DNA from 2 places in the Allobosea sp. RAF48 genome. Region 1 is predicted to be linked to the other one. Evidence: predicted binding sites of a transcription regulator. Region 1 holds the regulator's gene; the other holds the start of a gene.
The links. Region 1 encodes PhoB, which activates phosphate uptake and scavenging genes when phosphate is short. Its sites were predicted from a motif close to TGTCATNNANCTGTCAT; they were not measured.

Region 1 (7,380 bases):
CAACATCCTGCGGCACCAGCCTCGCGTGCTCACCGGCCGCGCTCGACAGCTTCATCAGCCGCGGATCGGGCGGCTTGCGGAAGCGTCCACCCCACAGGCGCGTCGTCTGGTTCATGAGCTTGTCCTCCCGTTAGGGAAGAATGGCCTCTTGACCGAAAGCCCGGCAAACGAAACGATCTCCGCAGCGATAGTCCAAAAAGGAATACCCCATGGCCGCCGGCCGGCCTCCTCCGTCATCGACCGCTTTGCGAGCTTTCACCACGGTTGCAAGGCTGGGCTCGACCGCCCGCGCCGCCCTGGTCGTCAACCTGACGCAGAGTGCCGTCTCCAAGCAGATCCTGTCGCTGGAACACCATCTCGGTGCCGTGCTGTTCGACCGCAGCCCGCTCGGCCTCAAGCTCACCGAGGCCGGCGCGATCTATCTGCCCTATGCCGAAGCCGCGCTGGAGCAGATGGAGCGGGGCGCCCGGCGCCTCGCCGAGCGCAGCGCCATTGCCCGGCCGATCCGCCTGCACATGGTCGCCATCGTCGGCGAGCGCTGGCTGATGTCGCGCTTTCCGGCCTTCGCTGCGGCGCATCCCGGCGTCGACGTCCAGTTCACCAACTATGTCAGCGAGAGCGAGACCGAGGAGCCCGATCTCGACATTGCCCATGGCGTCCCGCCCTGGCCCGGCAAGGAGGCGCATTACCTCTTCGGCCGCGACGTTGCCCTCGTCGCCGCGCCGAGCCTGGTCGAGCGCATGGGCGGCTTTCGTCGTGCCGCCGATATCCAGAAGATGACGCTGCTGCAGCACTACCAGATGCCGACCTTCTGGGCCGAGTTCACCGAGGCCCACGACCTGCGCGGCGCGGTGCCCGAGCACACCGTGCGTTACGGCTACTATTCCGTGATCACCAGCGCCGCCGTCGCCGGGCTGGGCGTCGCTCTGATGCCGCGCTGCTATGTCGCCGACGAGCTGGCTTCCGGCGCGCTTATCAACCCGCTCGGCCTCGGCTTCACCAGTGCGACGGGCTGTTGGCTCACCCTCCCGGTTGGCCAGCCGCAACGCCCCGGCCTCGATGAATTCGTCGGCTGGCTGCGCGCCGAAGCGGCCCGGTTCGACGCCGCCACCCGTGCGCCCGCAGCGGCCTGATCATCGGGCGAAACTTCCGCTCTTGCCCCGCGTTGTCTGGAGCAAGGAGGAGCCATGTTCACCATTCTGCCTGCCCCGGACCATGTCGGCGCCTACCGCCTGTCGCAGACGCTGACCAGTGACGATCTCGATGGGATCATGGCCGATATCGAGGCGAAGCTCGCGCGACACGAGAAGGTCGGCATCCTCGCCGACCTCACCGATTTCACCGATATGACCCTGGCTGCCGCCTGGAAGGATGCGCGCTACAGCCTCGGCAAGCTCTGGGAGCTGCAGCGCTTCCCGCGCGAGGCGGTGATCACCGACAGGGGCTGGCTTGCCGCCTTCGTCGACCTGCTCAACCCAGCGATCCCCTTCGTGACCGTCCGCACCTTCAAGCCGGAGGAGTACGAGACCGCACTGACCTGGGCCGGTGACATCGAGGGCGGGCCAAACGCCTGACCGACAGGAGGACGCCATGACTGCCCACAAACGCAGGTGGTCGGCCGATATCACCACCCGGAGCAACGCGCTCGATCTTGAGAAGGCGGTGTTCAAGCAGGGCGATCCGCGACGGATCGCACGTTCGCTGAAGCGGTCGGCTGAACACAGCCGGCTCCGCAAGTCGAGCCCCTATCGCTCGGCGATGTCGATGCTGACTTTCTACATCAACCGCGCCGGCCGGAACCTGCCGGCCGAGCGGCGCAGGACGCTGGAAGCGGCCAAGCACAGCTTGCGCCGCCTCTTCTACCGAGAGGGCTGAGGCTCCTGCCGGCCCCTTCAGGGATCGTCCTGTAGGGGGCTTCTCGCGGGGCCGCCACCCTTGCGGGCCGGATCATGCGAGCGATGGCTGTCGCGCTCGCCACCACCGCCCGAAAACGCGAACCTGCCGGGTTTCGTCGTCGGCAGGCGGCTTGCGGATGTCCGCCGGCTTCTCCGCATTCTCATGGGACGAGCCCGGCCGCCGTGCCGGATGCTTCGCGGCGCCTTCGTCGAGGCCAGCATGGGGCAGCCTCCTCAACGATCCTGCTGGAGACCCTGATGGCTCGTGTTGATGCGGGTGTTGCCCTGCTGGTCATGCTGGCTCGGGCGGCGCTCGCCACCTCCTAGCGCTGCGCATATCGTGCCCGGCATGATCCGGCTCGCCCGGGCCCTTGTCGCTTCGACTGGCCGGCGGGATGGGCGCATCTTGCTCATGGCGACCTCCTCTGGCTCGCGCTGACCTTCGGGGTCAACGCGAGCGAGCAGGCAAGGTTCATCGCCAGTCGCGATGAAGAGGAGAGCTGGAGCGCCGCTCAGCTGCGCGCAAAAGTCTCGTCGAAGGCGTAGCCGGCGCCGCGCACGGTGCGCAGCGGGTCCTTGGTATTGGCGGGCGTGATCGCCTTGCGCAGCCGGCCGACATGGACGTCGACGGTGCGCTCGTCGATATAGACGTCGCGGCCCCAGACGGCGTCGAGCAGTTGGGCGCGCGAATAGACGCGGCCGGGCGCCTGCATCAGGAACTCCAGCAGCCTGAACTCGGTCGGGCCGAGATGCAGCTCGCTGCCGGCGCGGCGGACGCGCCGTGTGGTGCGGTCGAGTTCGAGGTCGCCGGCGGCAAGCAGTCCCGCGACATGGCCCGGCTTGGCGCGGCGCAGCAGCGCCTGGATGCGCGCGATCAGCTCCGGCAACGAAAAGGGCTTCACCACATAGTCGTCGGCGCCGGTCGCGAGCCCGCGCACGCGCTCGGTCTCCTCGCCACGCGCGGTCAGCATGATGATCGGCACGCGCTCGGTGTCGCGTCGCGACCGCAGCCGGCGGCAAAGCTCGATCCCCGAGAGGCCCGGCAGCATCCAGTCGAGCAGCACGAGATCGGGGGTGTGGTCGCGCAGATGAAGCTCCGCATCGTCCCCGCGCGCCACGCTGTCCACCTCGAAGCCCTCGGCTTCGAGATTGTAGCGCAGCAGCAGGGTCAGCGGCTCCTCGTCCTCGACGATCAGGATGCGTGCGGCCATGATTCCTTGCCTCGCCTCAGCTGCCCGTGACCGCCTCGACTTCGATATTGGTCGTGTCGAGCTTCGGCCGGTTCACGTCGAGCGAGTCGCCGGTGATGAGGTAATGGATCGTCTCGGCGATGTTGGTGGTGTGGTCGCCGATGCGCTCGATGTTCTTCGCGCAGAACAGGAGATGCGTGCAGAAGGTGATGTTGCGCGGATCCTCCATCATGTAGGTCAGGAGTTCGCGGAACAGCGAGGTGTAGAGCGCGTCGATCTCGTCGTCGCGGCGCCAGACCTCGAGCGCCTTCTGCTCGTTGCCTGCGGCGTAGGCGTCGAGCACGTCCTTGAGTTGCGCCTGCACCAGGCGGCTGATGTGCTCGAGCCCGACCACGGCGCGGTGCGGCGGCTGGAACTGGCCGGCGATGGCGACGGCGCGCTTGGCGATGTTCTTGGCGAGATCGCCGACGCGTTCGATGTCGGCCGCGATGCGGATCGCCGAGATCAGTTCGCGCAGGTCGTTCGCGAGCGGCTGGCGCCGGGCGATGGTCAGCACCGCCTTCTCTTCGACGTCCCGCTGCAGGTTGTCGAGGCGCTGGTCGGCGGTGATGATCTTCTGGGCGAGGCCGGTGTCGCGGCGCACCAGCGCCACGGTGGAGTCGCCCAGCATGCGCTCGGCCATGCCGCCCATTTCGGCAAGACTGCGGCGGATGCCTTCGAGATCGGTGTCGTAGGAGCGGACGATGTGGTCGGTCATGGCGTTATCCTCAAAGCATTTTCAAGCGAAATCGGACCGGTTCGCGCGAAGAAAATGCGACAAACAAAGAACTCTGCCGCGGCTCAGCCGAACCGGCCGGTGACGTAGTCCTGCGTCTGCTTCTTGGCCGGGTTCATGAAGATGGTGTTGGTCGGCGCGAACTCGATGACCTCGCCCAGATACATGAAGGCGGTGTACTGCGAGATGCGTGCAGCTTGCTGCATGTTGTGCGTCACGATCGCGATCGTGAAGTCGCTCTTCAGCTGTTCCAGCAGGTCCTCGATCTTGCCGGTCGAGATTGGGTCGAGCGCGGAGGTCGGCTCGTCGAACAGGATCACTTCCGGCTTCTGCGCGATGGTGCGGGCGATGCACAGGCGCTGCTGCTGGCCGCCGGAGAGACCCATGCCGGAACTCTTCAGCTTGTCCTTGACCTCGTCCCACAGCGCGGCACGGCGCAGCGCGCCCTCGACACGGTCATCGAGCTCGGACTTCGGCGGCTTCTCGTAGAGGCGGATGCCGAAGGCGACGTTATCGTAGATCGACATCGGGAAGGGCGTCGGCTTCTGGAAGACCATGCCGACGCGCGAGCGCAGCTCGTTCACGTCGACGTCGTTGGAGATGATGTTGCGGCCGTCGAGCAGGATCTCGCCGGTGGCCTTCTGCTCGGGATAGAGCGAGTAGATGCGGTTGAAGATGCGCAGCAGGGTCGACTTGCCGCAGCCGGACGGGCCGATCAGCGCGGTGACGTGCCGGTCGCGGAAATCGAGATTGATGTTCTTCAGCGCCCTGTGCTCGCCGTAGTAGAAATCGAGGTTCTTCACCGCGATCCGGACGGGCGCCTCGGCATCGAGCGTCTGCGGGGAGAGTTCAAGGGTCGAAAGCATCGACATGGTCCTCAAGGTCGGGCGCGACCGGGTTGGATTCAAGTCTTATTTGCCGCCAGCGACGACGCGGCGGGCAATGAGCGAAAGCAGCAGGATCGAGACCGTGATGATCAGCGATCCCGCCCAGGCGAGCTGCTGCCAGTTCTCGTAGGGAGCGGAGGCGAACTGATAGATCGTGACGGGCAGGTTCGAGACGCCGCCGGCGAGCGAGGGCGAGAACCAGAAATTGTTGTTCAGAGCCGTGAAGAGCAGCGGCGCCGTCTCGCCGGCGATGCGGGCGAGCGCCAGCAGGATGCCCGTCATCATGCCGGCCTTCGCCGCACGCCAGGTCACGGAGGTGATGACGACCGAAGGCGGCGCGCCCAGCGCGGCCCCCGCCTCGCGCAGCGGGCCGGGGACGAGGTTCAGCATGTCCTCGGTGGTGCGCACGATGACCGGGATCGCGATGATGCCGAGCGCGACGCCGCCGGCCCAGCCGGAATAGCCGCGGAAGGGCTCGACCAGGATGACGTAGACGAACAGGCCGATCAGGATCGACGGCGCCGAGAGCAGGATGTCGTTGATGAAGCGGATCAGGTGCGCGAGCTTGGAACCCCTGCCGTATTCGGCGAGCCAGGTGCCCGCGAGAACCCCGATCGGGGTTGCGATGGCAATGCCGAGGAAGGTCAGCACGAAGGAGCCGACGATGGCGTTGGCGAGGCCGCCGCCTTCCGTGCCCGGGCCGGGGGTGACCGCGGTGAAGGTGGCGAGCGAGAGGCCGCCGATACCCTTCACCAGCAGCATGCCGAGGATCCAGAACAGCACGAAGATGGCGCAGAAGGTGAAGCCGGTCGCGATGATCTTCATCAGCCGGTCGGCGGTGCGGCGGGACTGGCGCACGCGCCCCCAGGGGGTGTGCGGCAGCTCGCGGGGCGTGGTCGTCATGGTCATGAACGAAAGACCTCAGTAGCGCTTGACGCGGGCGACCAGCAGCCGCGCGATGACGAGGACGACGAAGGTGACGAAGAACAGGATGCAGCCCAGCGCGATCAGCGCGTTGAGCTGCAGGCCCATCGCCTCGTTGAATTCGTTGGCGATGCGCGAGGCGATGGTCGAGCCGGGATCGAGGATCGAGGCCGACAGGCGGTTGGCGTTGCCGACGACGAAGGTGACGGCCATCGTTTCGCCGAGCGCGCGGCCGAGGCCGAGCATGATCGCGCCGATGATCGAGACGCCGGCCTGCGGCACCAGCACGTGGCGCACGACCTCCCAGGTCGTCGCCCCGATGCCGTAGGCGCTCTCGCGCAGCACCGAGGGGATCTGCTCCAGCATGTCGCGGGTGATCGATGCGATGAACGGCACGATCATGAAGGCCAGGATCAGGCCGGCGGTGAAGATGCCGAGGCCCGAGGGCGAGCGTGAATAGAGGATGGTGCCGACGACCGGCATGCCCTCGACGATGTTTGAGAGCGGGATCTGCACATAGGCCGCGAAGAGCGGCACGAAGACGAACAGGCCCCACATGCCGTAAATGATCGAGGGCACGGCGGCGAGCAGCTCGATCGCGGTGGCGACCGGTTTCTTGAACCAGCCCGGCGCCAGTTGGGTCAGGTAGATCGCGATGCCGAGCGAAAGCGGCACGCCGATCGCCAGCGCGATCAACGCCGTCGAAAGCGTGCCGACGATGGCCGGCCAGGCGCCGTACTGCTCGTTCTGCGTATCCCAGACGCTGGAGGTGATGAAACCGAGGCCGAACTCGCGGAAGGCCGGCCAGCCGCCGATGATCATCGAGATCATGATGCCGGCGAGCAGCACCAGCACGAGCAGCGCCGCCGCGAAGCTGGCATTGCGGAAGAAGAGGTCGAAGCCCGCCTTCGGCGTCTTGCGGGCGGCCGGCCTCGCGCCGGGGATGCTCGTCATGTCGGTTGCTGCGGTCATCCGCGGAGGCTCCGGTGTCGTGGCAGAGGTTGCCTGCAGCCGGTCACCCGACTCCGATCAACCTCAGCCCTCATCCTGAGGAGCGCTCCGCAGGAGCGTCCCGAAGGAGGCTCCAGCGCGCTCTGGATCATCCTTCGAGACGCCGCATACCGCGGCTCCTCAGGATGAGGGCTGCATGTATCGGTGAGGCGGGACTGGCCCGCCTCACCTTGTCGCTGGCAGCGATCAGAAGATCGGCTTGCCGGCGGTGTCGGTCACGCCCTTCCAGGCGTTGCGGACCTGATCCTTCACGGTCGACGGCAGGGCGACGTAATCGAGCTCGCTCGCCAGCTTGTCGCCGCTCTTGTAGGCCCAGTCGAAGAACTTCAGCGCGGCCTGCACCTCTTCCGGCTTCTCCGGCTTGGCATGGACCAGGATGAAGGTCGCCGAGGTGATCGGCCAGGCATCCGCGCCCTTCTGGTTGTTGAGCGAGATGCCGAAGCCCGGCTGCTCCTGCCAGTTGGCATTGGCGGCGGCTGCCTGGAAGGCCTTCTCCTCAGGAGCCGGGAAGTTGCCGTCGGCGTTCTTCACCAGGGCGTGGGCGAGCTTGTTCTGCTTGGCATAGGCGTACTCGACATAGCCGATCGAATTGGCGACCTGCTTGACCGAGGCGGAGACGCCTTCGTTGCCCTTGCCGCCGATGCCGACCGGCCACTGGACCGACTGGTTGGCGCCGATCTTGGACTTCCAGTCGGCCG
Region 2 (7,380 bases), on a different contig from region 1:
GGGCGCGCGAGCGGCTGCAGGAGGCGGGGCGCACGGTCGGCTCGGCCCGCGTGCAGGAACTGGCCTATCTCGCCAACCGTCACACGCCGGAGCTTCGGGCCTTCGACCGTTTTGGCAATCGCATCGACGAGATCGCCTTCCATCCGGCCTGGCATGAGCTGATGGGGTTCGCCATCGGGCAGGAGACGCATGCGCTGGCCTGGAACCGTCCGGGGCCCGGCGCGCAGGTGGCCCGCGCCGCGCTGCAATATCTCTGGTACGGCGGGGAGAGCGGGATCTGCTGCCCGATCAGCATGACCTATGCTGCCGTGCCGGTGCTGAAACAGGACGCGTTGATTTGGGAGCAGTGGGGTTCCCTCGTCACCTCCAATCGCTATGACGCTCGACAAGGACCGGCGCATCTCAAGACCGGCGCGACCGTCGGCACGGCGATGACGGAGACGCAGGGCGGCTCGGATCTGCGCCAGACACAGACCGTTGCCGAGGAAAATCGCGACGGCACGTTTTCGCTGCACGGCCGGAAATGGTTCTTCTCGGTGCCGCATTCCGACGTCTTCCTGACGCTGGCGCGCACGCCGGAGGGCATCTCCTGCTTCGTCGTGCCGGGCTGGCTGCCGGATGGGTCGCGCAACGGCGTCGCGATCCAGCGGCTCAAGGACAAGGTCGGCAATCGCTCGAATGCCTCATCGGAGGTCGAGTTCCGCGGCGCCATCGGTCGTCTGATCGGCGAGCCGGGGCGGGGCATCCGCACGGGTCTCTCGATGAACCACAATTCGCGGCTGGACATCGCCGCAGCCTCCTCCGGGCTGATGCGGATGGCGGTTTCGCTCGCGGCGCATCACGCGCAGCACCGGCGCGCCTTCCAGAAGGCGCTGATTGACCAGCCGATCATGCAGAACGTTCTCGCCGACCTCGCCATAGAGGCAGAGGCCGCTGCCTGGCTGGCTTTCCGGCTCTTCGCGGCGCTCGACCGGCAGGAGGAGTCGGCCGGCGAGCGGCTGCTGGCGCGGGTGGGGGCGCCGATCGCGAAATACTGGATCACGCGGCGGGCGCCGGCCGTCGTCACCGAGGCGCTGGAATGCCATGGCGGCAATGGTTTCATCGAGGAGAACCCGATGGCACGGCTCTACAGGGAGGCGCCGCTCAACGCGATCTGGGAGGGCTCGGGCAATGTCATCTGTCTCGATGTGCTGCGTTCGCTGGCGCGCGAGGAAGGGGCGGTCGACGTGCTGCGGGCGGAGTTGTTGACGGCTGCGGGAGCGGATCGGCGCTACGATGCGGCGCTGAAGCGACTGGAAGGCGAGCTGCCGGAACTGATCGGCAATGAGGGGCAGGCACGGCGGCTAACTGAAAAGCTGGCGCTGGCGCTGCAAGCCTCGCTGCTGTTGCGGTTCGCGCCCGCTGCGGTGGCGGATGCCTTTGTGGCGACGCGCTTGGGCGAGGGCTGGTCGGGGCAGTTCGGGGATTTGCCGCCGATGGTAGATGCGGCGGCGTTGGCGCGGCGGGCCGTGCCGGCCGTTTCGTAGAGCGGGCCGTCATGCTCGCCCTTGTGGCGAGCATCCATGTCTCGAACTCCGTCTTCGACCAGCGAAGACGTGGATGGTCGGGACGAGCCCGACCATGACGGCGGAGCGATTTTGCTAGGCTTCCGGCTCGAAATTCATCGCCACGCCGTTGATGCAGTAGCGCAGGCCGGTGGGCGGCGGGCCGTCGGGGAAGACGTGGCCGAGATGGCCGCCGCAATTGGCGCAATGGACCTCGGTGCGGACCATGCCGAACTTGCGGTCCTCGCTGGTCTCGACCGCGCCTTCGAGCGGCTGGTCAAAGCTCGGCCAGCCGGTGCCGCTCTCGAATTTCTTGCCCGACCTGAATAGCTTCTGGCCGCAGCCGGCGCAGGAGAAGGTGCCGGCGCGCTTCTCGTAGTTGAGCGCGCAGGAGCCAGCCCGCTCCGTGCCGTGGCCGCGCAGGATCTGATACTGCTCGGGCGTCAGGCGCTCGCGCCATTCGGCGTCAGTCAGCTGGAAGGGGAAGGTCTCGTCCTGCTTCTTCGGCTCGCCGAACATGCTCATCAGACCCATTGCGATCTCCTTTCGGCCGGGGCGGTGGCCACCTCATCGGCTCTCGTGCCGGCAATATGGCGTCTCGCGCGCTGAATTTCAGCCCCGCCGATCCAAGACGATTTCACGAGGCCGTGGCAATCGCCGGGGCTTCGTCACCTGACCGTCACGCGACTCCTCTAGCAGCCCCGCCACCCGCAAAGGGAGGAAAACCGGTGACGCAACAGGCGACGCAAACGGCGCGCGCGGCCCGCCGCATGACGAGCTCGGGCCTGGGATTGGCCGTCCGACGCAGCAAGAAGCTGTCGAAGGCGGGCATGCTGGAATGGCTGTTCGCCCGCGCCTTCTCCGGCCTGGTCTATCCACAGATCTGGGAAGATCCGGTCGTCGACATGGCGGCGCTGCAGCTCAAGGCCGACGACCATGTCGTGGCGATCGCGTCGGGCTCCTGCAACATCCTTTCCTATCTGACGGCTGCGCCGATCCGCGTCAGCGCCGTCGATCTCAATGCCGCGCATATCGCGCTCGGCCGGTTGAAGCTTGCGGCGCTGGCGCGGATGGAGCGACAGGAGGACTTCCTGCGCTTCTTCGGCCGGGCGAACGTGCGCGGCAACGTCGGCGTCTACGACCGCGAGATCGCTGATCATCTCGACGCCGTCTCGCGCGGCTACTGGGAGGGGCGGGGCCTTAACGGCCAGCGTCGGATCAACGTCTTCGCTAAGGGCTTCTATCGCTACGGCCTGCTCGGCCGTTTCATCGGCACGGGCCATGTGCTGGCGCGGGCGTTGGGCGGCAACCCGCTGATGATGCTGGCGGCGCGCGACCTTTCCGAGCAGCGTGCGCTCTACGAGCAGCATCTCGCGCCGGTCTTCGAGCGCAAGCTGGTGCGTTGGCTCGTGCGCCAGCCGGCCTCGCTCTACGGGCTCGGCATCCCGCCGGCACAGTACAAGGCGCTCGCCGCCGATGGCGAAGACGGGATCCTCGGCGCGCTGAAGCTGAGGCTTGAGCGGTTGGCCTGCGATTTCGACATGAAGGAGAACTACTTCGCCCAGCAGGCTTTCGGCCGGCGCTATGGCGAGGGGCCGGATGCGGCCTTCCCGCCCTATCTGCAGCCGCGGCATTTCGCGGCGGTGAAGGAGCGCGCCCCGAACGTCTCCTATCGCCAGAGCGCGATCACGGCCGTTCTCGAAGACCAACCAGCCGAAAGCTGCGACGCCTATGTGCTGCTCGATGCGCAGGACTGGATGAACGACGCCGACCTCACGGCGCTGTGGTCGCAGATCACGCGGACGGCGCGGCCGGGCGCGCGGGTGATCTTCCGCACGGCGGCCGACGAGCGGCTGCTGCCGGGCCGGGTGCCGGCGGCGATCCTCGATCAGTGGCAGTACGAGGAGGAGCGCAGCCGCGATCTCTGCCGGCAGGACCGCTCGGCGATCTATGGCGGCTTCCACCTCTATGTGCTGAAGGGGGCGGCCCGGTGAGCGCGGCCGAGGCGCCGGGCGGCTCGGCCGCCGGGTTGATGGACCGGATCTATCGGCATCAACGGCATATCTACGACGCCAGCCGGAAGTTCTATCTGCTCGGCCGCGACCAGCTTATCGACGGGTTGCAGCCTCCTCCCGGCGCCGCCGTGCTGGAGATCGGCTGCGGCACCGGGCGCAACCTGATCCAGATCGCAAGACGCTACCCGTCCTGTGCCTGCTACGGGCTCGACGTCTCCAGCGAGATGCTGGCGACGGCGCACGCTTCGGTGGCGCGGGCGGAGCTGGAAGATCGGATCCAGCTTGCCGAGGCAGACGCCACCGGTTTCGATCCTCAGGCGCTGTTCGGCCTTGAGGGCTTCGACCGGATCGTGATCTCCTATGCGCTGTCGATGATCCCGCCCTGGCAGGGTGTCGTCGCCGAGGCGCTGCGCCGCCTTAACATGGGCGGCTCATTGTATATCGTCGATTTCGGCGACCAGAGCGGGCTTCCGGCGGCGTTCAAGGCGGTGCTGCTGCGCTGGCTCGCCCTTTTCCATGTCACGCCACGCGAGGATCTGCCGGGAGCTGTGCGGGCGCTGGCGGAAGCTGCCGGAGCCGAATGCCGGCTCGGCGCGCCGTATCGCGGCTATGCGATGCATGCCGTCGTCACGCGCAGCCGCTAGGCTGCGTAGCGGCGCGCCTGCGGAGGTGAAGCAGAAATCCCGAGCTACGCCTGATCGGGCAACACCGCTCAGTGCCGCGTCTCGACCTCGGGCTCGCGCTCTTCGTTCGCTTCCTCGACGCGGATCGCCGACTTCTTCGGCATGCCGATGATGCGACCGATCGTGGCTGGCAGCGGCATCATGCTGTGGGCCGCCTTCATCAAGGCAAGATTCGCCAGGATGTCGGCAGGGAAGGGCACGACCCTGCGATGGACCATATCGACGTGCAGCGACAGGTTCTCGCTCGTCGCGGCGAGCCAACCCTCATGGGCGTGGCGCATCTCGAGATAGTAGTGCAGGCGCTTGTCGTCGAAGTCGATGAGCTGGGCGGTGACGCGGACGAGATCGCCGTCGGTCAGCTCACGCTTGTAGAGGATGTGGCATTCCGCGGTGAAGGTCGAGGCATGGCGTGTCTCGACATAGTCCCGCGTCAGGCCGACGAGCGAGAAGACTTCGTCCACCGCACGGTCGAACAGGACATGATAATAGGCCATGTTGAGGTGGCCGTTGTAGTCGATCCATTGCGGCTCGACCCGCATCGCCGACGAGACGAAGGGCGAGAAGAAGAGCGCCGGAGCGCGTGTATCGTTTGCCATGATCGCCCTCCCTGTCAGGCGCCTCGTTCAAGGGGCCGTCGCAGAATTGCGGCTGCCCATTTCCTCGTCTCGTGATCTAGTATGCACCGGTCGCAATCGGCGTCAGCATCTTGCTCCGACGAATAAAGCCGGATCATGTCGGACCGTAACCGATTGCGAAACCGATCTGTTCCAAGTCTAAGCGCCAAAACCGGATCTTGACAATGAGCCTGCCCGCCACCGCCCTTCATGACGGCCCTGCCTCTGCTGCAGCGCTGCCCCCGTCGCCGGAAGCCGTTGGGGCCGTGACGCAGGCGCTGGCCGCGCGCTTCGGCAACAGGCTCGTAACCAGCCTGGCGGTGCGCCAGCAGCACGGCCACACGCTGACCTGGATCCCGAATTTGCCGCCCGATGCGGTGGTGTTCCCGCAGAGCACGGAGCAAGTCTCCGAGATCGTGAAGCTCTGCGCCGCCCATGGCGTGCCGGTCATCCCCTTCGGCACCGGCACCTCGCTGGAGGGCCATGTCAACGCGGTCTATGGCGGCATCTGCATCGACATGTCGCAGATGAAGCGGATCATCGCGGTCCACGCCGAGGATCTCGACGTGGTGGTCGAGGCCGGCGTCACCCGCAAGGAGCTCAACGAGCATCTTCGCGACCAGGGCCTGATGTTCCCGATCGATCCCGGCGCGGACGCCTCCATCGGGGGCATGGCCGCGACGCGCGCTTCCGGCACCAACGCCGTCCGCTACGGCACGATGAAGGACAATGTGCTGGCGCTGAAGGCGGTGATGGCCGACGGCTCCATCGTCAAGACCTCGACCCGCGCCCGCAAGACGTCCGCGGGCTACGACCTCACCCGCCTGCTCGTCGGTTCGGAAGGCACGCTCGGCATCATCACCGAGGTGACGCTGAAGCTGCATGGCATCCCGGAGGCGATCGCAGCCGGCGTCTGCCCTTTCCCATCCGTGAAGGCGGCCTGCGACGCGACGATCCTGACCATCCAGACCGGCCTGCCGGTTGCGCGCATCGAACTGCTCGACGACGTGATGATCCGCGGTGTCAACCTGCATGCCAAGCTCGGCCTGCCGGAGACGACGATGCTCTTCGTCGAGTTCCACGGCACGGAAGCCGGCGTGGCCGAGCAGTCCGAGCGCTTCGGCGAGATCGCGGCGGAATATGGCGGCGGTCCCTTCGAATGGGCGACCAAGGCCGAGGACCGCTCCAAGCTCTGGCAGGCGCGCCATGACGCCTATTGGGCGGCGAAGGCGCTGCGGCCCGGCTTCGACTCGGTCGCGACCGATGTCTGCGTGCCGATCTCGCAACTGGCCGAATGCGTCGAGGAGACCAAGCGCGACATCGAGGCCTCCGGGCTGATCGCGCCGATCGCGGGCCATGTCGGCGACGGCAATTTCCACACGCAGCCGCTGGTCGATCTCAACGACAAGGCCGAGGTGGAGCGGGTCCAGGCCTTCATCGACAGGCTGGTGAAGCGCGCGCTGGCAATGGGCGGGACCTGCACGGGCGAGCACGGCGTCGGCCAGAAGAAGATGAAGTATCTCGAGCAGGAGCACGGGGCGGAAGCGCTCGCGGTCATGCGGACGCTGAAGCGTGCGCTCGACCCGCAGAACATCCTCAATCCCGGAAAAATCATCGTCCTGTGACATCGGCGCGGCTTGCGCTGCGGGCGCCCTTCGCGAAATGTCGTGATCCTGCCGCGACTTGCCGGCATGATCGCGGGCGGCCGCCGGTTCCGGGCCGGCGGCGCTACACCATTGCGACAGGGATAGAAAGCGGACGTTGCGTGAAAGCCTGACAGTTCTGGCCGGCCTGCTGGTGCTGGCGCTGCTGGCGGCCCTGATCGGCCCCGGCTTCGTCGACTGGCGCGTCTACCGGCCGCAGATCGAGACCAGGCTGAGCGAGGCGCTCGGAGTCGAGACGCAGATCGGCGGCGCCATCGGCCTGCGCCTGCTGCCTTCGCCGCGCATCTCGCTGGAGAACGTCCGGATCGGCGGCGGGGATGGCATGACCAGCGCGGCGGCCGCCGAGCAGGTGACCGTCGAACTGGCGCTGGCCGCGATGGCGCGCGGCGAATTCCGCTTCTCCGAAGCCGAGATCGACGGGGCCACGATCTCGCTTTCCCTCGACGATACCGGCGCGATCCGCCTGCCGGAGCGGACCGGCAAGGGCCTTCCGGCCGAGGCGCGGCTCGACAGGCTGCGGATCAGCCGTTCGGCCCTGATCTGGCGAGAGCCGGGCAAGCCGGCGGTCACGTTGACGCCCATCGCCGCGGAGGTTTCCGCCGTCAGCTTTGCAGGCCCCTGGCGCTTCGAGGGCGAGGTGGCCGGCGCATCCCTGCGCGTGATGACCGGCGAGATGGAGGAGAGCGGCAGACTGCGCGCCAAGGCCTTCCTCACCGGCGAGGATCTGCAGCTCAATTTCGACGGCTCCCTGATCCTGCCGACGGCGCCAGGGCGGATCGGCGTCGAGCTCGACGGCGCCTTCGGCCTGTCGCCTGGCGGGGCGGTCTCGCTGTCGGGCAGGGTGAAGGGCGGTGGCCGCC

Region 2: AB4Z10_RS06970 (BtaA family protein) is a predicted target of PhoB. The motif match lies at 2,211-2,227, and genes of this name have one in related genera.

What each region holds. Positions count from the first base shown of each region.
Region 1 covers NZ_JBFRDZ010000015.1:164,963-172,342, forward strand. The annotation lists gene argH (argininosuccinate lyase) at 1-115, opposite strand, end outside; gene AB4Z10_RS24390 (LysR family transcriptional regulator) at 210-1,133, shown strand; gene AB4Z10_RS24395 (SpoIIAA family protein) at 1,188-1,574, shown strand; gene AB4Z10_RS24400 (DUF3175 domain-containing protein) at 1,591-1,875, shown strand; gene AB4Z10_RS24405 (hypothetical protein) at 2,130-2,309, opposite strand; gene phoB (phosphate regulon transcriptional regulator PhoB) at 2,408-3,106, opposite strand; gene phoU (phosphate signaling complex protein PhoU) at 3,123-3,842, opposite strand; gene pstB (phosphate ABC transporter ATP-binding protein PstB) at 3,926-4,732, opposite strand; gene pstA (phosphate ABC transporter permease PstA) at 4,772-5,656, opposite strand; gene pstC (phosphate ABC transporter permease subunit PstC) at 5,669-6,643, opposite strand; gene pstS (phosphate ABC transporter substrate-binding protein PstS) at 6,869-7,380, opposite strand, start outside.
Region 2 covers NZ_JBFRDZ010000003.1:151,569-158,948, reverse strand. The annotation lists gene AB4Z10_RS06980 (acyl-CoA dehydrogenase family protein) at 1-1,526, shown strand, start outside; gene msrB (peptide-methionine (R)-S-oxide reductase MsrB) at 1,641-2,069, opposite strand; gene AB4Z10_RS06970 (BtaA family protein) at 2,273-3,538, shown strand; gene AB4Z10_RS06965 (class I SAM-dependent methyltransferase) at 3,535-4,203, shown strand; gene AB4Z10_RS06960 (thioesterase family protein) at 4,272-4,838, opposite strand; gene AB4Z10_RS06955 (FAD-binding oxidoreductase) at 5,042-6,481, shown strand; gene AB4Z10_RS06950 (AsmA family protein) at 6,618-7,380, shown strand, end outside.